Regions from separate parts of the Lysobacter sp. CCNWLW3 genome, predicted to be linked through region 3. Evidence: riboswitches for the same ligand, from Rfam matches in the RefSeq annotation. Region 3 holds a riboswitch; each other region holds the start of a gene.
The links. Region 3 has a riboswitch for cobalamin ahead of btuB (TonB-dependent vitamin B12 receptor). Riboswitches for the same ligand answer to the same signal wherever they lie in the genome.

Region 1 (5,784 bases), on a different contig from region 3:
CCTGTTCGACGCCGACCTGCGCGCGCAAGTGGTGAAGATGTTCGAGGACGCGGTGGCCTGCGAGCTCCAGTTCGCCCAGGACGTGCTGTCCGGCGGCGTGGTCGGCCTGTCGCTGAAGGACATGCGCCAGTACCTGGAGTACTGCGCCGACCAGCGCATGGCGCAGTTGGGCATGCCCAAGCATTTCGGCTCCACCAACCCCTTCGGCTTCATGGACCTGCAGGACGTGCAGGAAGTGACCAACTTCTTCGAGCGCCGGGTCTCGGCCTACCAGGTCGGCGTGCAGGGCGAGGTCGCGTTCGACGAGGCGTTTTGATTTAGGCGGGCGAGATACCCGCACTCTGAAACCTCTCCCGCCAGCCTAAAGCCCCTCTCCCTCTCCCTCTCCCTCTCCCTCTCCCTCTCCCTCTCCCTCTCCCTCTCCCTCTCCCTCTCCCTCTCCCTCTCCCGCTCACGGGAGAGGGGTTGGGGTGAGGGCGTAAGCGCCAACGGCGCGAATGCCTTTGCTCTGGTTCCTCGCCGCTAACGCAAAAGCCCCTCACCCTAGCCCTCTCCTGCAAGCGGAATAGGGAACCGTTCGCTACGACGTCGCTCTCCTCGCTCCGCCGGGAAACAAACCCATGACCGAAGCCCGCATCATCGAAATCGTCTTCCCCGACCACACCAATCACCTCGGCACCCTGTTCGGCGGCCAGGCCTTGGCGTGGATGGACAAGGCGGCGTTCGTCGCCGCCTCGCGCTACGCCCGCCGCACCGTGGTGACCGCGCGCTCGGAGCAGATCGATTTCCACACCGCCGTGCCCAAGGGCGCGCTGGTCGAGCTGATCGCGCGCGTGGTCTCGGTGGGACGCACCTCGATGCAGGTGGAGGTCGAAATGCACAGCGAAGACCTGCTCAGCGGCGAGTCGCGGCTGGCCACGCGCGGACGCTTCACCATGATCGCGCTGGATCGCGAGGGCGTGCCGACGCCGGTGCCCGCGCTGGAGTCCGCACCGGCCTGAGCGCGCGCGTCGCCTCCGCGCCGGCCCGACGCCGCTGCGGTCGCGCGACACGATGCATGCGTATCCCAGCCGGGCCCGAGCTGGCGCAGCCGGCCCGACTTCAGCAAGATGCCCGCTCCGACCGAGGCGGCGATATCGCGTGATCCGACTTATCCCATTGACCATCGCGGCGCTGATGCTGGCCGCTTGCGCGTACGTGCCGCCGCAGGATCGAGCCGCCACGCCGGCCGCGGAACCCGCTCCGGTGCCGCGGCTGACGCTGGCCGACAGCGGCGCCGAGATCGCACTGAAGCTGGATGGAGAGTTCGAAATCGCGCTCGACGACCAACCCTCCACCGGCTACGGCTGGGACGTGGTCGCCGGCGTGGACGATGTCGGCGATCCGGGTCGCAGCGAAGTCCTGAGTTCGGTCCTGGCGTTCCGTCCTCAAGCCGCGTCCGCCGACGGCGAACCACCGCCCGGCGCGCCCGGCCAGGTGGTTTGGCGCTTCCGTGCCATCCGGCCCGGCAGCGGCCTGCTGCGGCTGGACTACCGGCGCCCCGAAGAGCCAGGCGCCGCGCCCGCGCGCCAGGCGGTGTACCGCATCGAGGTGGAGTGAGCCGCCACGGCGGACGCGGAACCCGTCAGCCGATCAGCATCTTGGTCGAGATCGGCAGGAACTTGCGCAGATCGCTGCGCTGCGAATCCAGCTCGTGGTAGCGCAGTTTGGCGCCTTGGATGTTGAGCAGTTCGTGACCCAGCGACAGGTAGTAGCGGATCAAGGTCTTTTCGCAGATCGGCAGGGCGGTGGCGGCTTTCTGCCCGGGGCGGGCCACGAACTCGGCGTAGACCAGCCGGCGTTTTCCGTTGGGCATGGACTGGATTCCGCGCATCAGCTTCAGATTGTTCAACTGGGTCTTGATCCGCGATTGCAGGTTGCCGGCCTTGCCGACATAGATCGCCTCGGCGGTCCGGCCGTGCACGCGCAGGAAAATGTAGATACCCGGATTTTTGGGAACGTTCGCGATCGGCGCCGCGTACGGAAAAGCGCCCAGTTCGATCGATTGATGCCAGTTCAACTTCAGTTTCATGCGCTCCCCCTGAGCGTGACGCCCCGGCAGGCTAGCCGGCGGACTCAGCGCCTTTATACCGTCTCGCGCGCGGGTTCCACGAACGCCGCCCGGCGCCGATGCCGAGGCAGGCCGCCGGCGATTGACTTGGACGCGGCCGGGCCGTACTTTGGCAACCGTCATGGTGACCATCGCTTCATAAAGATAAAGCGATGCGACAAGACGCCGACGGTTCGCGCCGGCGGCGTCCAGAGGGAATCCGGTGCGGACACCTGTCCAATTCCGGAGCTGCCCCGCAGCGGTATAGGGAACGACCTCCGTCAGGCACTGGGTGCGAACCCGGGAAGCGACGGACAGTAGGCGGCGTCCAGCGACGCCACGCCCCAAGCCCGAAGACCTGCCACGACCGGAGGGTTCGCCCTCCGTCCGACTCCGGCCCCGTCGGGCCGGCGATGCGACGCGGCCGCGGCCCGTCCCCGCCGATCCGACGTAGCCGGTTCGCCCGCGGGGGCGAAGGTCGAAGGCAGGTCGTGCTCCGGCGTCGCCGCTTCCGCGGCGAGCGGTCGCGCGCGCGTATCCGCCTTCCTTCGTTGCCCTGCTCATGCCCACACGCATCGCAGGAGACATCATGATCAGCGTTACCCACCTCGGCTTCCCGCGCATCGGCGCGCGACGCGAGCTCAAGCAGGCCCTGGAATCGTTCTGGAAAGGCGAGACCGCGGCCGGCGATCTGCACGACACCGCACGCACGCTGCGCGCCCGGCATTGGACGCTGGCGCGCGACGCCGGCGCCGACGTAGTGCCCTGCAACGACTTCTCGCTCTACGACCATGTGCTGGACACCGCCGTGCTGTTCGACGCGGTGCCCGCGCCCTACCGCGAGACGCTCGACGCCGATCCACTGGCCGGCTACTTCGCGCTCGCACGCGGCCTGCAGGACGCGCGCCACGACCTGCGCGCCCTGGAAATGACCAAGTGGTTCGACACCAACTACCACTACCTGGTGCCGCAGTTCGAGCGCGACCAGCGCTTCGTCCTGCGCGGCGACAAACCGCTGGCCGAACTCGCCGAGGCCCAGGCCCTGGGCCTGCAGGCGCGGCCGGTGCTGCTGGGGCCGGTGTCCCTGCTCAAGCTGGGCAAGCGCGGCGACGGCGGCGACCCGCGCGAGCTGCTCGATGCCCTGCTGCCGGCCTATGCCGACCTGCTGGCGCGGCTCAAGAGCGCCGGCGCGCAATGGGTGCAGCTGGACGAACCCTGCCTGGCCCTGGACCTGGACGAGGCCGATCGCCGCGCCTATCGCCGCGCCTACGACGCGCTCGCCGCGGCCGATGCGCCGCGGCGCCTGCTGGCCAGTTACTTCGGCGGCCTCGGCGACAACGCCGAACTGGCCGCGGCGTTGCCGGTACAGGCCCTGCACCTGGACCTGGCGCGCGCGCCCGGCCAGCTCGAAGCGCTGTTGCCCAGGCTGCCGGAGGATCGCGCGCTCAGCCTGGGCGTGGTCGACGGCCGCAACGTCTGGCGCGCCGATCTGGACGCGGCGCTCAGCCTGGCGCGCCGCGCCGGCGCACGCGCACGCTGGCTGGCGCCGTCGTGCTCGCTGCTGCACGTGCCGATCGATCTTGAGCTGGAGCGCAAGCTGCCGCCGCCGCTGCGACAGTGGATGGCCTACGCCAAGCAGAAGCTCGAGGAACTGCGCCTGCTCGCCGACACCCTGGCCGGCGACGACCGCGCGGCCGACGCGCTGGCCGCGGCCGCGAGCGCGCGCGCCGCGCGCCTGGCCTCGCCGCTGCTGCGCGACGCCCAGGTGCGCGCCAAGCTCGCCGCGATCGTCCCCGCCATGGCCCGTCGCGATTCGCCCTACGCGCAGCGCGCGCCGGTGCAGGCGCAGCGACTGAAGCTGCCCGACTTCCCGACCACCACGATCGGTTCCTTCCCGCAGACCTCGCAGGTGCGCCAGGCCCGCGCCGAACACAAGGCCGGGCGCCTGGACCACGCCGGCTACCGCGCCTTTCTCGAACGCGAGACCGAGCTGTGCCTGCGCGAACAGGAAGCGCTGGGCCTGGACGTGCTGGTGCACGGCGAGTTCGAACGCAACGACATGGTCGAGTACTTCGGCGAGCAACTGTCCGGCTTCGCCTTCACCGCCCATGGCTGGGTCCAGAGCTACGGCTCGCGCTGCGTGAAGCCGCCGGTGCTGTACGGCGATGTCGCGCGTCCGCGCGCGATGACCGTGGACTGGGCGCGCTATGCGCAGTCGCTGACCCCACGCCCGGTCAAGGGCATGTTGACCGGCCCGGTCACGATCCTGCAATGGTCGTTCGTGCGCGACGACCAGCCGCGCGCCGACACCTGCCGCCAGATCGCCCTGGCCCTGCGCGAGGAAGTGCTGGACCTGGAGGCAGCCGGCATCGCCGTGATCCAGATCGACGAACCGGCGCTGCGCGAAGGCCTGCCGCTGCGCCGCGCCGACTGGCCCGCCTATCTGGCCTGGGCCGGCGAAGCCTTCCGCTTGGCCGCCAGCGGCGTCGGGGATGCGACCCAGATCCACACCCACATGTGCTACGCCGAGTTCAACGACATCATCGAGGCGGTCGCCGACCTGGACGCCGACGTGATCTCGATCGAGACCTCGCGCTCGCGCATGCAGCTGCTGGACGCGTTCGTGCGCTACCGCTACCCCAACGGCATCGGCCCGGGCGTCTACGACATCCATTCGCCGCGCGTGCCCAGCGTGGAGGAGATGCGCGAGCTGCTGGGCAAGGCGCTGGACGTGCTGACCCCGGCGCAGCTGTGGGTCAATCCGGACTGCGGCCTCAAGACCCGCGGCTGGCCGGAGGTGCGCACGGCGCTGCGGGCGATGGTGCAGGCGGCGGAGGGTTTGCGGGAGTCGGCGACGGCCTCGGCGTAACCCCTTCTTCGCAACCGGTTCTCCCCTTTGAAAAAGATGGGTCGGAGGGATTTGCCTCACCGCATCGCGCAAAAGCAAATCCCCCGCGCGGCCTGGCAAGTACAGACCTCGCGGGGACGCTGCGCGCAGCCCCCTTTTTTCAAAGGGGGCGATTTTTCGTCGTGCGCTAAAGACCGACTCGGTTCCCCCCTTGGAAAAGGGGCTTAGGGGGATTTGCTTTACCTTCGCCCCAAAGAAAAAGCCCCGCGAATGCGGGGCCTTCTCCTGTGGCTACGATCGCCGCGGCTTACTTGCCCGCGACCACCTTGACCATTTCCAGGCACTTGTTCGAGTAGCCCCATTCGTTGTCGTACCAGCTCACCAGCTTGACGAAGGTGCCGTCCAGGGCGATGCCGGCGTCGGCGTCGAAGATCGAGGTGCGGGTGTCGCCGCGGAAATCGGTGGCGACCACCTTGTCCTCGGTGTAGCCCAGGATGCCCTTGAGCGCGCCTTCGCTCTGCGCCTTCATTTCCGCGCAGATCTCGGCGTAGGTGGCGTCCTTGTTGAGCTCGACGGTGAGGTCGACCACCGACACGTCCGAGGTCGGTACGCGGAAGGACATGCCGGTGAGCTTCTTGTTGAGTTCCGGGATCACCACGCCGACCGCCTTGGCCGCGCCGGTGCTGGACGGGATGATGTTCTCCAGGATGCCGCGGCCGCCGCGCCAGTCCTTGTTGGACGGGCCGTCGACGGTCTTCTGGGTGGCGGTGGCGGCGTGCACGGTGGTCATCAGGCCGCGCTTGATGCCCCACTTGTCGTTCAGCACCTTGGCCAGCGGGGCCAGGCA
Region 2 (5,784 bases), on a different contig from region 3:
CCGAAGCCAGGCTGACGATATCCAGCAAGGAAGCCAGCACGAACAGCAGCGGCAGCATCCACATCGGCCGCAGCATCGCGCCGGCGATGAAGAAGATCGCCCAGGACGCGCTGGGCAGGCGGTCGATGGTGGCGAAGTGCTGGCCGCGGGTGGCGATCATCAACGCCGCGAGCGCGACGCCGACGACGATCTGGGCACGCGGCGAGACCAGCGGCAGGGAATGGGCGGTGGTGGCGGTCATCTCGGGGTCCTCATCAGACTTTGGCGACGCGCGCGGGACCGCGCGTGCCGGCGGCGCGCGCGATCAGGGCGTAGGCGACCAGGGCCACGGCGATGTAGCCCAGGGTGGTGCGCACGAACAGCGGGCCCCACTGCCATACCCGCGCCAGGTACTGGCCGACATTCGGGTCTTCGTAGCGGCCGCCGAACCAGTAGAAGGCGCCGTTGGAGATCAGGAACGACACCGACGCCGCGACCAGACCGGCGCCGAGCGCGCCCAACAGCGCGCGCGGCGTGGCCCGCAGACGGTCGGCGTACCAGCGCCCGGCGTACCACAGCGCCGCGTAGGCCAGCAGCAGGAAGGCGTACGACGGGGTCACGCAGTAGTGCTCGAAGAAACTCTTGCCCTGGGCCTGGATCGCGATCCAGTCGATCGCCACCGCCAGCACCAGGAAAGCGACGAAGCCCAGGTGCCGGCGCAGCCACAGGCCGCCGAGGAAGAACACCGCCATCGACGCGTCGGGCAGGTGCAGCGCGTCGCCGAAATGATGGAAGCGGGTCGCGACCATCGCGGCGGCGAGCGCGGTGAACAGACTGTAATAGACGGGTCGGGCGGGAGCGTTCATCGGCGGCCTCGGTGGCGTTGGCGATCAGTTCGCGGGTCGGTAGCGCAGGGTCAGCAGGTAGTTGCGGCCCGGCTGGTTGTAGTAGGACGCGGTTTCGTAGCGCTGGTTGAACACGTTGTTGGCCGCCAGCTGCAGGCTCCAGGACTCGTCGAAGCGGAAGCCCAGGCGCAGATCGGTGGTGGCGTAGCCGTCCAGGCGGCGGGTATTGGCCAGATCGTCGTAGCGCTCGCCGGCGACGTAGACGCTGCCGCCCAGGCTGAAGCGGCCGTAGCGGCGGTCGGCGTCCAGGCGTGCGCTTTCGCGCGCGCGTCGCGGCAGGATCTTGTCGCGACTGGCGCTGCGGCTGTCGTTGCGTGGATCCAGCCAGGTCGCGCTGGCGCGCAGGTCCCAACCGGCCAGCGTGGTATCGACGCTGGCCTCGGCCCCGCGGATGCGGGCGCGGTCGATGTTGCCCGGCAGGCCGATCGAGGCGTCGAACGCGATCAGTTCGTCGACCCGGGTCTCGTAGGCGTTGAGCGACCAGCCGCCCCAGGCGTGCGCGCCGCGCAGGCCGAGTTCGAAGCTGCGCGACTCTTCCGGCTTGAGGTCGGCATTGCCGAAACCGGGGAAGTACAGCTCGTTGAAGGTCGGCGCTTTGAACGCGGTGCCGTAGCTCGCGGTCAGGCGCAGCTGTTCGCTGAGGTTCCAGCCCCACAGCGCGCTGCCGGTGGTCTGGCCGCCGAACTGGCTGTCGTCGTCGCGGCGCAGGCTGGCCTGCAGCGAATGCGCGCCAAGATCGCGCTGGTACTGGCCGAACAGGCCGCGGTTGATGCGGCGGTCGTGGGCGTAGACGGTGCTGCTTTCGACCTCGTCGCGCTGCCAGTCGTAGCCCAGGCTGAGCAGGCCGCCGCCGAGGCCGAAGTCTCCCTGCAGCGAACCGAGCTTGCGGCGGGTGTTGAAGGTGCTGGAGTAAACGCCGTTCTTGTAGTTGTCGCTCAGGTCGCTGCTGCGGCCCAGGTTCAAGCTCAGCGTGGCGCGCTCGCTGGGGGCGTAACGCAGGCGCCCGCCGGCGATCTGCTGCACGGTGTCGGATTGATTGTTGGTGCTGCCGTCGTATTCGTTGCGGCCTTCGGCGCGGAACAGGCGCGCTTCGGCGTCCCAGGCCTCGCTGAAGCGGTAGCCGCCCTGCGCGGTCAGCGACAGGTTGCGGTAGCCGTCGCGGTCGGGCGAGTGGGTGAAGCAGCCGGCGCCGCCCGGCGAGGGCTTGCCGCGGCAGGCGTTGATGCCGTCGGTGTCTTCGCTGGCGGCGTTGATCGAGTACCAGCCGTTCTCGCCCTTGCCGCCGACGCCGAGCGTGCCGCGGCGCGTGTTCCAGCTGCCGATCGAGGCGCTGGCGTGCGGCGCGAACGCGCCCTGCGGGCGCCGGGTGAAGATCTGGATCACGCCGCCCAGCGCCTCGGAACCGTACAGGCTGGAGAACGGCCCGCGCACGATCTCGATGCGCTCGATCTGCTCGACCGGAATGTCCTGCAGCGAGGCGCCGCCGCTGGTCGCCGAACCGATCTTGATGCCGTCGATCAGCACCAATACGTGATCGGATTCGGTGCCGCGCAGGAACAGCGAGGTCGACTTGCCGGGGCCGCCGTGGTTGGCCATCGACAAGCCGGGCGTGCCGCGCAGCAGCTCGGGCAGGTTGGCCGGCTGCAGGCGCTCGATGTCCTCGCGGTCGATCACGGTCACCGAGGCCAGGGTCGCGTCCTGGGTCTGGGCGGTGCGGGTGGCGGTGACCACGACCTGGTCGAGGTCGGTGGCGGCGTCGGCCGCCACGGCCGGGGCGACGACGGACAGCAGCGCCGTCGCCAGCGCGGTGCGGCGAAGGACGGAATGACGGAAATTCAAAGCATGGCTCCTGATCCGCGCCTACCCGCGCGGAAACGATGGGTCGGAGACACGCAGGAGGGAACGACGAGGCGGCGACGCGCGGACGCAAGGCGGCCCCATGACAGCGCCCACCGCGTGTCGGGTCAGCCTCAGGCCGGTCTCCGGGCTTGCAAGCGAGGGCCTCCAGCCCTCCGGTCCGCGCCTTCCCATGCATGCGCACAGTGGCTCGATTGCGGATCGTTCGTCTTACTTACCGTTGCGGGGGCAGCTCCGGAATAGCCGTCGCTTCGTTGGAAGGACTGGCGCACCGGATTCCCGTTTCAATCGCCGGCGGGGCCGGCGATCACCTCAAGCCCGCGCATGTTAACAGCCCGGCCGCGGCCGGCCGGCATGACGAAACGGCATGAGCGGACGGGCTAACGCCGAGCCGGCGCCGCCGCGCCCCGCCGGTCCGACCCGCTCCATCGTCCGATCCCGATCCCGATCCCGATCCCGGCCGCGGCCGCGGATTTGGAGACGCCGTCACAAACCGCCGGGACCCCTATACCAATTGGCTATCGCTTCATGCGGATAAGGGTTTGACCGGCTTGTTAGAACCGTGTTAAACCAAAATGACATCGCTACCAATCCCCTCGCCGCAAGGAGCCGCGCACCATGTCCGTAGCTTTCCGCGCCGTCCGCCGTCCGCTCGCACTCGCCCTGCTCGCCGCCCTCGCCGCTCCGGGCTACGCGCAGCAAGCGCCCGCTCCCGACGAGCCCGCTTCCGAAGCGCACACCCTGGATCAGGTCATCGTCACCGGCACCCGGGTCAGCGACCGCACCGTCGCCGAGTCCAGCGCGCCGATCGACATCATCACGCCGGAGGCGCTGGAGGCCACCGGCACGGTCGAACTGGCGACCGCCTTGGCGCGCGCCCTGCCCTCGCTGAATTTCCCGCGCCCGGCGATCACCGACGGCACCGACGCGGTGCGCCCGGCGCAGTTGCGCGGCCTGGCGCCGGATCAGGTGCTGGTGCTGGTGAACGGCAAGCGCCGCCACACCACCGCCCTGATCAACCTCAACGGCAGCCAGGGCCGCGGCTCCTCGCCGGTCGATCTCAACGCGATCCCGATCGCTTCGATCGAGCGCGTGGAAGTGCTGCGCGACGGCGCCTCGGCGCAGTACGGCTCCGACGCGATCGCCGGCGTGGTCAACGTGGTGCTCAAGGGCAGCGACCACGGCGGCAGCCTCGCCGCGCGCTACGGCCAGTACAGCGCCGGCGACGGCGAGCAGTACCAGCTGTCCGGCGACGCCGGCTTCAAGCTCGGCGAGAACGGCAAGCTGCACCTGGCCGCGCAGGGCGGCCACCAGGACCAGACCAACCGCGCGCGCCCGTTCCAGGGCGTGGTCGAACAGCGCTACGGCGACCCCGAAATCGACAGCGGCGCGGTCTCGTACAACGGCGAATACAGCCCCACCGACTACCTGACCTTCTATTCCTTCGGCAGCTACAGCAAGCGCGACGTGCTCTCCAACGGCTATTTCCGCTTCGCCGGCGACCCGCGCAACATCCCCTCGATCTATCCCAACGGCTTCCTGCCGCAGATCCACAACATCAGCAAGGACCGCGCGGCGGTGGTCGGCCTGCGCGGCGAAACCGCCGGCGGCACCCAGATCGACTTCAGCTACAACTACGGCCACAACGAGCTCAGCTTCGACATCGAGAACACGCTCAACCGCAGCCTGGGCCCGACCTCGCCGACCGAGTTCTACGCCGGCGCGCTCGAAGTCACCCAGCACGTGCTGAACCTGGACTTCGCCCGGCCGGTGGATTTCGGCTGGCGGTACCCGGTGACCTTCGCCTGGGGCGCGGAGTGGCGCGGCGAAGAGTTCTCGCAGCGCGCCGGCGAACCGCTGTCCTACGCCAACGGCGGCGTGGCGGCGCCCAACGGCCAGATCATCCCGGGCGCGCAGGTGTTTTCCGGTTTCCGCGCCAGTGATGCCGGCGATTTCGACCGCCATAGCTACTCGCTGTACGCCGACGTCGAGGCCGATCTGACCGACAAGTTCTCCGCCGGCATCGCCGTGCGCTACGAGAGCTACAGCGATTTCGGCGACACCACCTCGGGCAAGCTGTCGGCGCGCTACGCCTTCACCGACAAGGTCGCCCTGCGCGCCACCGCCTCCACCGGCTTCCGCGCGCCGTCGCTGCAGCAGCAGTTCTTCCAGTCGATCGCCACCAACTTCATCAGCGGCGTTCCCTACGAGATCGGCACCTTCCGCGTCGACAACCCCGCCGCGATCGCGCTGGGCTCGGAGTCGCTGCGGGCCGAGGAGTCCACCAACTACAGCCTGGGCCTGGTGCTGCAGCCCAGCGACGGCCTGTACATCACCGTCGACGCGTACCACATCAAGGTCGACGACCGCATCCTGCTGTCGGAAAACCTCACCAGCGCCGCGGTGCGCAACTACCTGCAGGCCAACGGCTATCCGGGCATCGGCGGCGGCCGTTACTTCACCAATGCGGTCGACACCAAGACCCAGGGCGTGGACATCGTCGCGACCCAGGCCTGGGAGCTGGCATCGGGCAAGTTCAACCTGACCCTGGGCTACAACTACTCCAAGACCGAGATCGAGAAGATCGCGCCCAACCCGGCGCGCCTGGCCGCGATCGATCCGGCCGCGGTGCGCATCGGCCGCACCGAGATCGGCCGCATCACCAAGGGCGCGCCCAAGGACAAGTTCTTCCTGGCCGGCGATTGGGACACCGGCAACTGGAGCTTCAACGCCACCGCCACCCGCTACGGCGAATTCACCGAACTGCACGCGACCAACCCGCTGCTGGACCAGACCTTCAGCGCGAAGTGGACGCTGGACCTGGCCGCCACCTACCACCTGGGCAGCTGGGACTTCACCGTCGGCGGCGACAACGTGCTCGACGAGTACCCCGACGAGTCCAAGCTGGTGCTGGGCACGCGCAACTATCTGCCCTACAACACCGCCTCGCCGTTCGGCTTCAACGGCGCGTTCGTGTATCTGAAGGCCGGCTACAAGTGGTGAGCTGAGCCGCCCGCGCGAACGCCAGGCAGGACCCGACGGC
Region 3 (5,784 bases):
CTGGCGCCGGGGTAGCTGGCCGAGATTCCCACCTGCGGCGGCGCGATGTTGGGATAGGACTCGACGCCGAGATTGAAGATCGCGAGCACGCCGCCCAGCGTGATCAGGATCGCGATGACCCAGGCGAAGACCGGGTGATTGATGAAGAATCTGGACATGGCGTTCGCTCAGTCCTTATTTGGCGGCCGGCGCGGCGGCATCGGGCTTGCCCTTGGCGCCCTCGGGCTGCCACGGCGTGGCCTTGGCCGCCTCGCCCGGAACGGCGCGCTGGATGCCGGAGACCACGACCTGATCGCCCGCGGCCAGGCCGCTGCTGATCACCCAGTTGCCGCCTTGGCTGCGGTCGGCGGTCACGCCCTTGCGCGCGACCTTGCCGTCGCCGCCGACCACCAGCACGTAGGAACCGCCGGCATCGCGCTGCAAGGCCGCCTGCGGCACCAGGAAGGCGTTGGGCTGGTTGCCCAGCGTCGCCTTCAGGGTCACGTAGGTGCCGGGCAGCAAGGTCTTGTCCGGGTTGGGGATGCGCGCGCGCAGGGCGATCGCGCCGGTGGCCGGATCGACCACGTCGCCGGAAAAATCCATCACGCCCGGACGCTGGTAGACGGTGCCGTCGGGCAGGATCACCTGGACCTGGGTCTCGCCCTGGCTGCTGGCGCCCTGGGCGCGGCGGATCTGTTCCAGCTCGGACACGCTGAGCGAGAAGTTCACGTACAGCTGGTCGATCTGATCGACCGTGGTCAGCAGGGTCGCGGTGCCCTGCCCGACCAGCGCGCCCTCGGTGACCTGCTGCTTGCCGGCGCGACCGCTGATCGGCGAGCGCACGGTGGCGTAACCCAGGTTGATGCGGGCGTTGGCCAGCGCGGCCTCGGCCTGCTTCACCGCGGCCGAACCGCTGCGTTCGGCGGCCAGCGCGTTGTCGAGGTCCGAGCGCGAGATGAACTTCTCCGGGGCCAGGCGGCGCGCGCGATCGGCGGCGGCGCGGGCGTTGGCGTAGTTGGCCTCGGCCGAGGCCAGCGAGGCCTGGGCCTGGCCGACTTCGGCCTGCATCTGCGCGGGATCGATCTGGAACAGGACCTGGCCTTCGCTCACGTCGCTGCCTTCGGCGTACACGCGGCGCTGCAGCACGCCCGGCACGCGGGCGCGCACGTCGGCGCTGCGGTAGGCGGCCAGGCGGCCGACCAGATCCTTCTGCAGCGGCACGTTCGCCGGCTGCGCCTTGATCACGCCCAGTTCCGGCGGCGGCGGTGCGCCGCCGGCTTCTTCGTTGCCGCCACCGCAAGCGGTGAGGGCGAGGGCCAGCGCGAGGGCCAGGGCCGCGGAGCGCGGGATCATGATCATGGGGAAGACTCCGGTTCCATCGTTGTCTAGAGCGCGGGCGCTCGGTGATTGTTCTAGTCCCTATCCCGGGAAGCCTAACATTCTGGGTTCGGCGCCCACCCCCCATAAGTCACGGGGATCGCGCCATTACGGCACGTCGAGCCAATGCGAAAAACGGCTCGGCTCGGGCTCGGGCGCGAACGGCAGCCGGCCCCAGCAGGGCGCCCCCAGGCGCTGGCGCAGCAAACGGAAATTGTCATCGCGCCGTTCCATATGAGGGTCCATCTCATTGCCGATCCAGCCGGCCAGACGCAGGCCGTCGGCTTCGATCGCACGCGCGGTCAGGCGCGCATGGTTGATGCAGCCTAGCCGCATTCCGACCACCAGCACCACCGCCGCGCCCAGCTCGCGCGCCAGTTCGGCCTGATCCAGGGTCGCCGACAGCGGCGCGGCCCAGCCGCCCACCCCCTCGACCACCACCGCGTCGGCCTGCGCGGCCAAGCGCGCGTGCGCGGCCAGCAGGGGCGGCAATGCGACCTCGACGCCGTCCTGCGCCGCGGCCAGTTCCGGCGCGAGCGGCGCGCGCAAGGCATAGGGGTTGATGTCGGCGTAGGCGGGCGTGGGCGAACTGGCCGCCTGCAGCAGCAGCGCGTCTTCGTTGCGCAGGCCCTCGGGAGTGAGTTCGCAACCGCTCGCGACCGGCTTCATGCCGACCGCGCGCAGGCCGCGCGCGCGCAGCGCATGCAACAGCGCGGCGCTGGCGAAGGATTTGCCGATGCCGGTGTCGGTGCCGGTGACGAAGTAACTGCGCACGCTCAAGCCGACGCTTCCTGCGGCGATTGCCGCAACAGCCAGGAACGGTTGCGGCGCTTGGCGTACAACGGCATCGCCGCGCCCAGCCCCGCGTATACCCACACCGGCAGGGCCGCGATCAGTCCCGGCGCGTTTTCACCCGGCCAGGCCAACGCCAAGCCGCTCAGCAGCAGGCTCAGTACGGCGGTGCCGGTGAGGATCCAGTGCAGGCCGATCTCGGTGCCGGTCTCGTAGCGCTCGGCCACGCTCAGGCCCAGCGCGTCGGCGCGGCGCAGGGCATGGCGATTGAGTTCGCATACGATCCACGACAACAAACCGAAGCCCACCGCATAGACCATGAAGGCGGTCTGCAGATCGGCATTCCAATGCACGGGGTCGATGCCCAGTTCGCTCTTGACCCAGGCGCCGGTGAACATCGCCATCGCGCTGGAGACCACCATGCGCAGCGGATAGACGTAGATCATCACCACCAGCACCAGGGCCAGGCTGAGCACGATCGAGCGGCCGTCGTCGAGGCCGAAGCGTCGGCTCCAGAGGTTGTGCGCGCCCCAGAACAGCGCGATCAGCACGAAGCAGAATACGAAGGTCGGCACCCGCCGCAGGACTTCGCGCAGCTCGGCCACGGTGTCGGGCAGTTCGTTGAACAGGATCACCAGCATGGTCAGCGAGAACGCGAACGCGGCGTCGACGAAGCTCTCCAGCCGCGTCACCTGATGGCCGCGTTCGCGGAAGGCGGGCAAGCTCGGGCCTGGCACGGTCATCGGCATCCTCGGAGACGGACTTCGGGGGGCGGTATCCGGCCATGGTAATGCCCGGGCGTGCCGCTGCTACACTCAAGCTATGTTCGCCGCCAACCCTCTGTCCGGCAGCAAGCCGGAACAATACGACCTGCTCCTGGCCCAGGCACGCGCCCTGATCGAGGGCGAGCGCGACCGTGTCGCCAACGCCGCCAACCTGTCGGCGCTGGTCTACCACGCCCTGCCGGACCTCAACTGGGTCGGCTTCTACTTCTACGACGGCCGCGAGCTGGTGGTCGGGCCGTTCCAGGGCCTGCCGGCCTGTATCCGCATCCCGCTGGACAAGGGCGTGTGCGGGGCCGCGGCGTCCACCGGCCAGACCCAGCGCATCGCCGACGTGCACCGCTTCCCGGGGCACATCGCCTGCGATTCGGCGTCGAACTCCGAACTGGTGGTGCCTTTGTCCTTGAACGGCGAGCTGATCGGCGTGTTCGATCTGGACAGCCCCAAGCTCGACCGTTTCGACGCCGACGACCAGCGCGGCCTGGAAGCGATCGCGCAGGCCTTCGTGGAGTCGCTGCGATGACCGCCGCCCCCAAGCTGCGCAACATCGGCCCCAAGAGCGCGGCCTGGCTGCGCCAGGTCGGCCTGCGCTCGCACGAGGACATCGCCGCGATCGGCACGGTCGAGGCCTTCATGCGGGTCAAGCGCGCCGGCTTCAAACCCACGCTCAACCTGCTGTACGCGATCGAAGGCGCGCTGCTGGGCTGCCATTGGCAGGAGATCCCCGACCAGCGCCGCAACGAGCTGATCGCCGCCGCCGAGGCCGCCACCGCCCTGCTGCCCGCGCCGCGCAACCGCCCGGCCGCCGGCCCGGTGCGCACCACGGTGCTGACCGAAGACACCGTGGCGATGCCGCCGTCCTACGACGACGGCTTCGACGACGAGCCCGCGGGCGAAGGGCGCGACGAGGCCGAAGAGCGCGAGTAAGGCCGGGCGAGATTCGGGCCGCGCCTCGCGCGGGCCCATCCCAAGCCCGCTTCCACTGGCGGGCAAGCCCTCTGCAGTGGCGGAAGAAGGGCGGTAGCGAAGCCTTCCGACCCCTCCGTTCTCCTGCCCGCGGGAGAAGGTGTCCGAAGGGCGGATGGGGGCGCACGGCAAGGCGCTAGCAGCCCGCTCGCGCCAGCCCTCGTCCCCTCCTCCGGCTCGCCAAGCGCCGCCAACCCCAGCCCTTTGGCCCCCTTGCCCCCGAATCGCGTAGACTGCGCGCGCTTCGAGGTGACCCCCGGCATCCGCCGTCAGGGTTGAAACGGGAAGCCGGTGACGCCCCAGCGCTCCATCAGCGCGATCGGGCCAGCCCGGCACTGCCCCCGCAACGGTAAGCGAGTCGAGCGCGGCAACCGCCACTGTGCCCAGCACGGGAAGGCGCCGCGCACGGGACCCCGGTCCCGGCTCGCGAGTCCGGAGACCGGCCCCGATGCGCGACTGGTTGCGATGCGGAGGGCGTCGCGGCGGCGACCGTCGGCGCGTCCAGCGCCCGCATTCGCGGCCCTCTCTCCTCGCGACTCCCTCGATCGACGGCGCGGCACGACCGCCGCGCCCCTGGAGTTTGCTCATGCGTGTTCCGAAGCTGTCCCTGGCCATCGCCGCCGCCCTCGCCCTGCCCGCTCTCGCCCAGGCGCAGCCGAACGACGAGGCCACCGATCTGGACGACGTCGTCGTCACCGCGACCCGTACCGCGATCAGCGCCAACGACGCGCTCGCGCCGGTCGAGGTGATCACCCGCGACGACATCGCCCGCAGCCAGGCGCGCTCGCTGCCCGACCTGCTGCGCGGCCGCGCCGGCATCTCGATCGGCAACCAGGGCGGCCTGGGCAAGCTGACCACGATGTCGCTGCGCGGCGCCGAGACCGACCACGTGCTGGTCCTGGTCGACGGCGTCCGCATCGGCTCGCCGACCTCCGGCCTGGTCTCGTTCCAGGATCTGCCGATGGCCCTGATCGACCGCGTCGAAATCGTGCGCGGCCCGCGCTCCAGCCTCTACGGCGCCGACGCCATCGGCGGCGTGATCCAGATCTTCACCCGCCGCGACCGCGGCGCCGTCGCGCCGCGCGCCAGCGTCACCGTCGGCAGCCACGGCGGCCGCGAAGCCAGCGCCGGCATCGGCGGCCGCCTCGGCCGCGGCTGGTTCGGCGCCGACGCCGCCTACCAGCGCAGCGACGGCATCAACGCCTGCACCGGCTCCAGCACCCTGTTCGCCGGCTGCTTCACCGAGGAGCCCGACCGCGACGGCTACCGCAACCGCTCGCTGTCGCTGCGCGGCGGTTTCGACGCCACCGACACGCTCAGCTTCGAAGGCCACGCCCTGCGCGCCGAAGGCGAGAACGAATACGACGGCAGCTTCGTCAACTACTCCGAAGTCGTGCAGCAGGTGATCGGCGGCAAGGCCACCTGGCGCCCGAACGACGACGTGCGCCTGCAGTTCAGCGCCGGCCGCAACCGCGACTCGTCCGATAACTTCCTCGGCGACGTGGCCAACGGTTTCTTCTCCACCGACCGCGACAGCGTCACCCTGCAGGGCGATTTCGGCGTCGGCGAAGGCCAGCTGTTGAGCGTCGGCTTCGACTGGCTGCGCGACCGCGTCGACAGCGACACGGCTTACGACGAGAGCGAACGCGACAACCGCGCCGGCTTCGTCCAGTACCAGGGCCGCTTCGGCGCGCAGTCGATCGAGGCCAGCCTGCGCCGCGACGACAACGAGCAGTTCGGCGGCCACACCACCGGCAGCATCGCCTGGGGCCTGGGCTTCGCCGGGAACTGGCGCCTGACCGCGGGCTACGGCACCGCCTTCAAGGCTCCGACCTTCAACGAGCTCTACTACCCGTTCTTCGGCAACCCGGCGCTGCGTCCGGAAGAG
Region 4 (5,784 bases), on a different contig from region 3:
GGCCAGCCACAGCCCGCGCTGGCCGCGCCGCGAGCCGACCACCCAGGCGAGCACGCCGAGCAGGCTCCAGACCACGGTCAGGCTGGTCTGGACCAGGCCGGTGCGGTACATCGAGGCATCCCAGGGCACCGCGCCCCAGTGATGGGTCGCGCGCAGGGTGATCGCGGTGACCAGGGCGAAACCCGCGGTCGCCAACAGCGGCACCCGCCGCGCGCGCAGATCGTCCGGCACCGACGGCGAGGCCAGCCAGAACGCGAACAGCACGAGCACCGCGAGCTGGCTCAGGTCGAGCGGATTGAGCAACGGCAACCAGGCCAGCGGTGCGCTGCTGCCGGGCTGGCCCAGCACGACGATGGCGGCCAGCGCCAGGGCGAACACGAACGTGCCCTGCACCACGGCGCGCCATTGCCCGAAGCGCTCGCCCAGCGGCGGCGCCAGCCACTGCGGCCGCCACTGCAGGGCGGCCGCCATGGCCAGGAACGGCAAGGCCAGCGCGGCCCAGGTCCAGCCGTCGCCGACGGTGGCGCGGCCGGCGAACTCGTGCAGCGACAGGCTCGCCGCCAGCGGCCAGGCCCACAACCAGACCGAATGCGCGAACGCGAGTTCGCCGCCTGCCCGCTCGCGCAGGCAAGCCAGCGCGCGCAGGCCGGCGAGCGCATACACCAGCCAGGCCGCGACGCCGTAGCCGCCGAAGGGATGCAGATGCGCCGACTCCTGCGCGATCGCCAGCGGCAGCGCCGCGGCCAGGCCGAGCGCGGCCGTCCACGACAGCGCCCGCGTGGGCAGGCGGCGATAGGTTTCCGCGGCCAGCCAGGCGCTGAGCGCGGCGAACGCCAGGCAGGCGTCGGCGCGCAGATCGGAAAGCAGGAAGCGGTCGAACTCGCCCCAGGCGTTGCCGCACCACCAGGCCAGGCCCCACAGGTAGTAGCCCAGCGCCGGATTGCGCCGCTCGGCGCGGCGGTAGCTCCAGGCGCTGGCGAAACCGGCCAGCGCGATCAGCAAGGCGCCCATGAAGCGCGCGTTGAGCACCGCGGTCAGCGGCTCGGGGCCGTCGCTGACGCCGATCACGAAACCGGCTGCGGCGAACAGCTGCAGGGCCAGACCGGCCAACTGCGGCAGCGCGCGCTGCTGACGCAGGCCCAACCAGGCCAGCGCCGCGCCTTCGACCGCGAACACGCAGGCGGTGGTCTGCGCCGACAGCGCCAGCGGCACCGCCAGGGTCGCGAAACCGACCGCGAGCAAGGCGTAGGGCGTGGCCAGGGCGACGAAGTGCTCGCGCCGCTTGAGCCACCAGGCCAGCGCCGCGTACAGCGCGGCCAGGCCCAGCGCGCAGAACGCCAGCGGCATGCGCTCGCCTTCCAGCAGGCCGGCCTGCAGCGAGAACGCCACCAGCGGCGTGCCGAACACCAGGCAGCCATCGATGAAATCGCGCCGTCCGGCGGCCTGACGCCAGGCGTAGAGGATGGGAATCAGCAGGTAGAAGGCGAAGAACAGCAACAGGAAGGGCTCGGTGCTGGCGAAGTCCGCGCTGCGATAGCGCAGCACGCCCCAGGCGGTGCCGATGCCGAAGGTGAACACGAAGCCGAGCAGGTTGAGCGCGCGCCACGGCCGCCACCAGGCGATCGCGAAGATCGCCGCGTTGAGCACCGCGTAGTAACTGAACAAGGCGACGTGATTGCCCTGCCCGGTCGACAGCCAGATCGGCGCCATGAAGCCGGCGAGGATGCCCAGCAGCGCCAGCGCGATCGCGTTCTGGCGCACCGCCAGCACGCCGGCGCCAGCGACCAGCACGATGCTGAGCGCGAACGCCGGCCCGGCCTCGATCAGTCCGTACAGTTTGAAGGCCGCGAACACCACCAGCAGCAGCACGCCGATCGCGCCGCCCTGCAGGCTCAGCGCGAAGCTGCGCTTGCGTTCGCGCTGGCGCCAGCCGAACACCAGCCCGGCCAGCGCGGCCAGCGCGATGCCGGCCAAGCGGAATTCGATCGGGAAACGCATCCAGCCCTGATCGGTGGCGTACTTGAGCAGCGCGGCGACGCCGGCGAACAGCACCAGCATGCCGACCTTGACCGGCACGTTGCCTTCGGTGAACCAGCGCTTGACCGCGCCGACCAGGCGCTCGATCGGATCCGGCTGCGCCGGCGCGCGCACCTGGGCGCGCGGCGCTGGCTCGAAAATCGGGCGCGGCGCCGGCAGCGGCGGCGGCACGGCCGGCGCCGGCAGCGGCGGCGGCACGGCCGGCGCCGGCTCGGCGGCGGGCGGCGGCGCGGTCGGTTCGCCGGGAATCGAGGCGGGCGGCGCGACCTGGGGCGGCGGCGGCGCGACCGGCGCGGGCACGGCGGTGGACGGCGCGGGGGCCGCCTGCGCGTCGCGCATGAGCTCGCCCAGGGTCGGTTCGCGCTCGGCCTCCTCTTCGGCCACGGACGCCGCCGGCCGCGCGGCGGCGCGCTGCGCGAGTTCGGCGATCCGCTCCTCCAGCAGCCCGACCCGGGCCTTGAGCCCGGAGATCGAGACCAAGGCGATGATCAACAGTACCGGCACGGTCAACAGCACCAGCACCAACAACGTCACCAGTCCTGCCATCGCGCCCCATCCCTGTCCTTGTCGCCACGCACGTTAACACCAAGCGCGGCGCCGCAACGGCGCCGAAGTTTTTGTTGCGAATCTGCGGTCGCTCACCACATATCGTGTTGACGGATCGAAGCACCCCGAATATGTTGTGTCCGTCGGTGCCGATCGCGAGATCGGCTTAAAAGGGAAGCCGGTGCGTAGCCGCCTCGAAAGGGCGGCGGCAAAGCCGGCGCTGCCCCGCAGCGGTATGGGAAACGAACGCGGTCATTGCACTGGGCGCCCTGCGCCTGGGAAGCGGCCGCCAGTAGGTAAAGGCAGGAGTGAGCGGAGAGAAGTGAGGTGTGAGCGGTCTGGTACTCGCTCCTCGCTTCTCCCCGCTCACTTCTAGCTCCAAGTCCCGAGCCCGAAGACCTGCCGACAACCGCGCGTCGCACACCGCGCGGTACCGGCTCAGGAGTCTTCGGGGGAAGACGGCCGGTGTCGCCCCGCCGCGGTTCGCCATGGCGGTCCGCGGTCCGTCTCGGGCTGCGCGACACCCTGTCGTCATCCTCGAACACTTCGCGCCCGCGGGGGCGCAAGCCGCAACGCCGAAGCCCCGGCGTTGCGTCCTGCGTCCGCGCACGTCGGCCCTCGTGGGAAGGCCGGCGACCCGTGCGCCCACGCATCGGAGCCCCTATGACCACCACCACCGAAGCGCCCGCCGCAGCGAGCACCTCCCCCGCCGCCGAAGCGCCGGCGCGCAAGCCCGACGCCGCCCCCGGCTTCGCCCTGACCCCGCCGGCCGCCAACCTGACCATGAGCGTGACCAAGCGCAGCGGGCGCCGCGAGCCGGTCGACCTCAACAAGATCGTGCGCGCGGTGACCCGCTGCGGCGAGGACCTGTACGCGGTCGATCCGATGCGCGTGGCCACCCGCACCATCTCCGGCCTGTACGACGGCGCGACCACGCGCGAGCTGGACGAACTGTCGATCCGCACCGCCGCCCTGCTCACCGCCGAGGAGCCCGAGTACGGCCGCCTCGCCGCGCGCCTGCTCAGCAACGTGATCGAGAAGGAAGTCGCCGGCATCGAGATCCACGCGTTCTCGCAGTCGGTCGTGCGCGGCCACGAGCTGGGCCTGATCAACGACCGCCTGCTGGGCTTCGTGCAGGCCAACGCGCGCAAGCTCAACGACGCCATCGACCGCAGCCTGGACGCGCGCTTCGACTACTTCGGCCTGCGCACCCTGTACGACCGCTACCTGCTGCGCCACCCGACCGCGCGCACCGTGATCGAAACCCCGCAGCAGTTCTTCCTGCGCATCGCCTGCGCGCTCAGCGAGGACGTCGGCGATGCGCTGGCGCTGTACCGGCGCATGGCCCAGCTCGACTACATCCCGTCCTCGCCGACCCTGTTCAACGCCGGCACCACCCACGAGCAGCTGTCGAGCTGCTTCCTGCTCGACTCGCCCGACGATTCGCTGGAAGCGATCTACAAGCGCTACATGGACGTGGCCAAGCTCAGCAAGTTCAGCGGCGGCATCGGCCTGAGCTATACCCGCATCCGCTCGCGCGGCTCGCTGATCCGCTCCACCAACGGCCTGTCCAACGGCATCGTGCCCTGGCTGAAGACCCTCGACGCCTCGGTGGCCGCGGTCAACCAGGGCGGCAAGCGCAAGGGCGCGGCCTGCGTCTACCTGGAACCCTGGCACGCCGACGTCGAGGAGTTCCTGGAGCTGCGCGACAACACCGGCGACGAAGCGCGCCGCACCCACAACCTCAACCTGGCCAACTGGATTCCGGACGAATTCATGCGCCGCGTCGAGGCCGACGCCGAGTGGTCGCTGTTCGACCCGGCCAAGGTGCCGCAGTTGACCGACCTGTGGGGCGAGTCCTTCGACCGCGCCTACCACGCCGCCGAGGCCGCCGGCCTGGCGGTCAAGAAGGTCAAGGCGCGCGACATCTACGGCCGCATGATGCGCACCCTGGCGCAGACCGGCAACGGCTGGATGAACTTCAAGGACAAGTCCAACCGCGCGTCCAACCAGACCCTGCGCGACGGCAACGTCATCCACCTGTCCAACCTGTGCACCGAGATCCTCGAGGTCACCTCGCAAGACGAGACGGCGGTGTGCAACCTGGGCTCGATCAACCTCTCGCACCACGTCGAGATGTACGAGGACCCCAGCTCTCATAAGGGCGTGGGCGCGTTCGATTTCGACAAGCTCGCCGAAACCGTGCGCCTGGCCGTGCGCCAGCTCGACCGCGTGATCGATCTGAACTTCTATCCGATCGAGACCGCGCGCCGCGCGAACCTGAAGTGGCGCCCGGTCGGCCTGGGCACGATGGGTCTGCAGGACGTGTTCTTCAAACTGCGCCTGGCCTTCGATTCCGAGCCCGCGCGCAAACTCGCCCAGGAGATCGCCGAGGCGATCTACTTCCATGCCCTGTCGGCGTCGAACGAACTGGCGATGGAGCACGGCAAGCACCCGTCCTTCGACGACACCCGCGCCTCGATCGGCGAGCTGCAGTTCGAAGCCTGGGGCGTGACCCCGTCGCAGCCGGAACGCTGGGAAACCTTGCGCAAGCGCATCGCCGAGCATGGCCTGCGCAACTCGCTGCTGATCGCGATCGCGCCGACCGCGACCATCGCCTCGATCGCCGGCTGCTACGAATGCATCGAGCCGCAGGTGTCCAACCTGTTCAAGCGCGAGACCCTGTCGGGCGACTTCCTGGTGGTCAACAAGTACCTGGTCGAGGAGCTCAAGAAGCTCGGCCTGTGGACCGCCGAGATGCGCGACCGCATCAAGATGGCCGAGGGCTCGATCCAGTCGGTGCACGAAGTGCCCGAGTCGCTGCGCCAGATCTATCGCACCGCCTGGGAACTGCCGATGCGTTCGCTGATCGACATGGCCGCCGAGCGCGGCGCCTATATCGACCAGAGCCAGTCGTTGAACCTGTTCATCGAAAGCCCGAACATCGGCCAGCTCAGCTCGATGTACATGTACGCCTGGAAGAAGGGCCTGAAGACGACGTATTACCTGCGTTCGCGCCCGGCCACCAAGATCGCCAAGAGCACCGTCAGCGCGCCGGTGGCGGCCCAGCCCAAGCCCGAATACACCCAGGACGAGGCCATCGCCTGCTCGCTGGAAAACCCCGAGTCCTGCGAGGCTTGCCAGTAAACCCGCTCTAGCCCCTCTCCCACCGCGCGGGAGGGGGTTGGGGTGAGGGCCGCC

Region 1: linked by a shared signal. The riboswitch ahead of metE (5-methyltetrahydropteroyltriglutamate--homocysteine S-methyltransferase) and the one ahead of btuB (TonB-dependent vitamin B12 receptor) in region 3 are both predicted to bind cobalamin.
Region 2: linked by a shared signal. The riboswitch ahead of btuB (TonB-dependent vitamin B12 receptor) and the one ahead of btuB (TonB-dependent vitamin B12 receptor) in region 3 are both predicted to bind cobalamin.
Region 4: linked by a shared signal. The riboswitch ahead of V1318_RS14845 (ribonucleoside-diphosphate reductase subunit alpha) and the one ahead of btuB (TonB-dependent vitamin B12 receptor) in region 3 are both predicted to bind cobalamin.

The regions. Positions count from the first base shown of each region.
Region 1 covers NZ_JBAHWA010000009.1:35,455-41,238, reverse strand. Annotated here, with positions in the region: gene V1318_RS14840 (ribonucleotide-diphosphate reductase subunit beta) at 1-316, shown strand, start outside; gene V1318_RS14835 (acyl-CoA thioesterase) at 621-1,001, shown strand; gene V1318_RS14830 (protease inhibitor I42 family protein) at 1,141-1,599, shown strand; gene V1318_RS14825 (hypothetical protein) at 1,625-2,071, opposite strand; cobalamin riboswitch at 2,263-2,470, shown strand; gene metE (5-methyltetrahydropteroyltriglutamate--homocysteine S-methyltransferase) at 2,679-4,958, shown strand; gene gap (type I glyceraldehyde-3-phosphate dehydrogenase) at 5,245-5,784, opposite strand, start outside.
Region 2 covers NZ_JBAHWA010000017.1:56,745-62,528, reverse strand. Annotated here, with positions in the region: gene V1318_RS18600 (hypothetical protein) at 1-241, opposite strand, end outside; gene V1318_RS18595 (hypothetical protein) at 255-845, opposite strand; gene btuB (TonB-dependent vitamin B12 receptor) at 870-2,687, opposite strand; cobalamin riboswitch at 2,840-3,071, opposite strand; gene V1318_RS18585 (TonB-dependent receptor) at 3,360-5,744, shown strand.
Region 3 covers NZ_JBAHWA010000013.1:43,213-48,996, reverse strand. Annotated here, with positions in the region: gene V1318_RS17010 (multidrug efflux RND transporter permease subunit) at 1-158, opposite strand, end outside; gene V1318_RS17005 (efflux RND transporter periplasmic adaptor subunit) at 175-1,338, opposite strand; gene bioD (dethiobiotin synthase) at 1,465-2,136, opposite strand; gene V1318_RS16995 (TMEM175 family protein) at 2,133-2,891, opposite strand; gene V1318_RS16990 (GAF domain-containing protein) at 2,971-3,453, shown strand; gene V1318_RS16985 (TfoX/Sxy family protein) at 3,450-3,857, shown strand; cobalamin riboswitch at 4,127-4,359, shown strand; gene btuB (TonB-dependent vitamin B12 receptor) at 4,483-5,784, shown strand, end outside.
Region 4 covers NZ_JBAHWA010000009.1:42,038-47,821, reverse strand. Annotated here, with positions in the region: gene V1318_RS14850 (DUF2339 domain-containing protein) at 1-2,583, opposite strand, end outside; cobalamin riboswitch at 2,711-3,005, shown strand; gene V1318_RS14845 (ribonucleoside-diphosphate reductase subunit alpha) at 3,367-5,730, shown strand.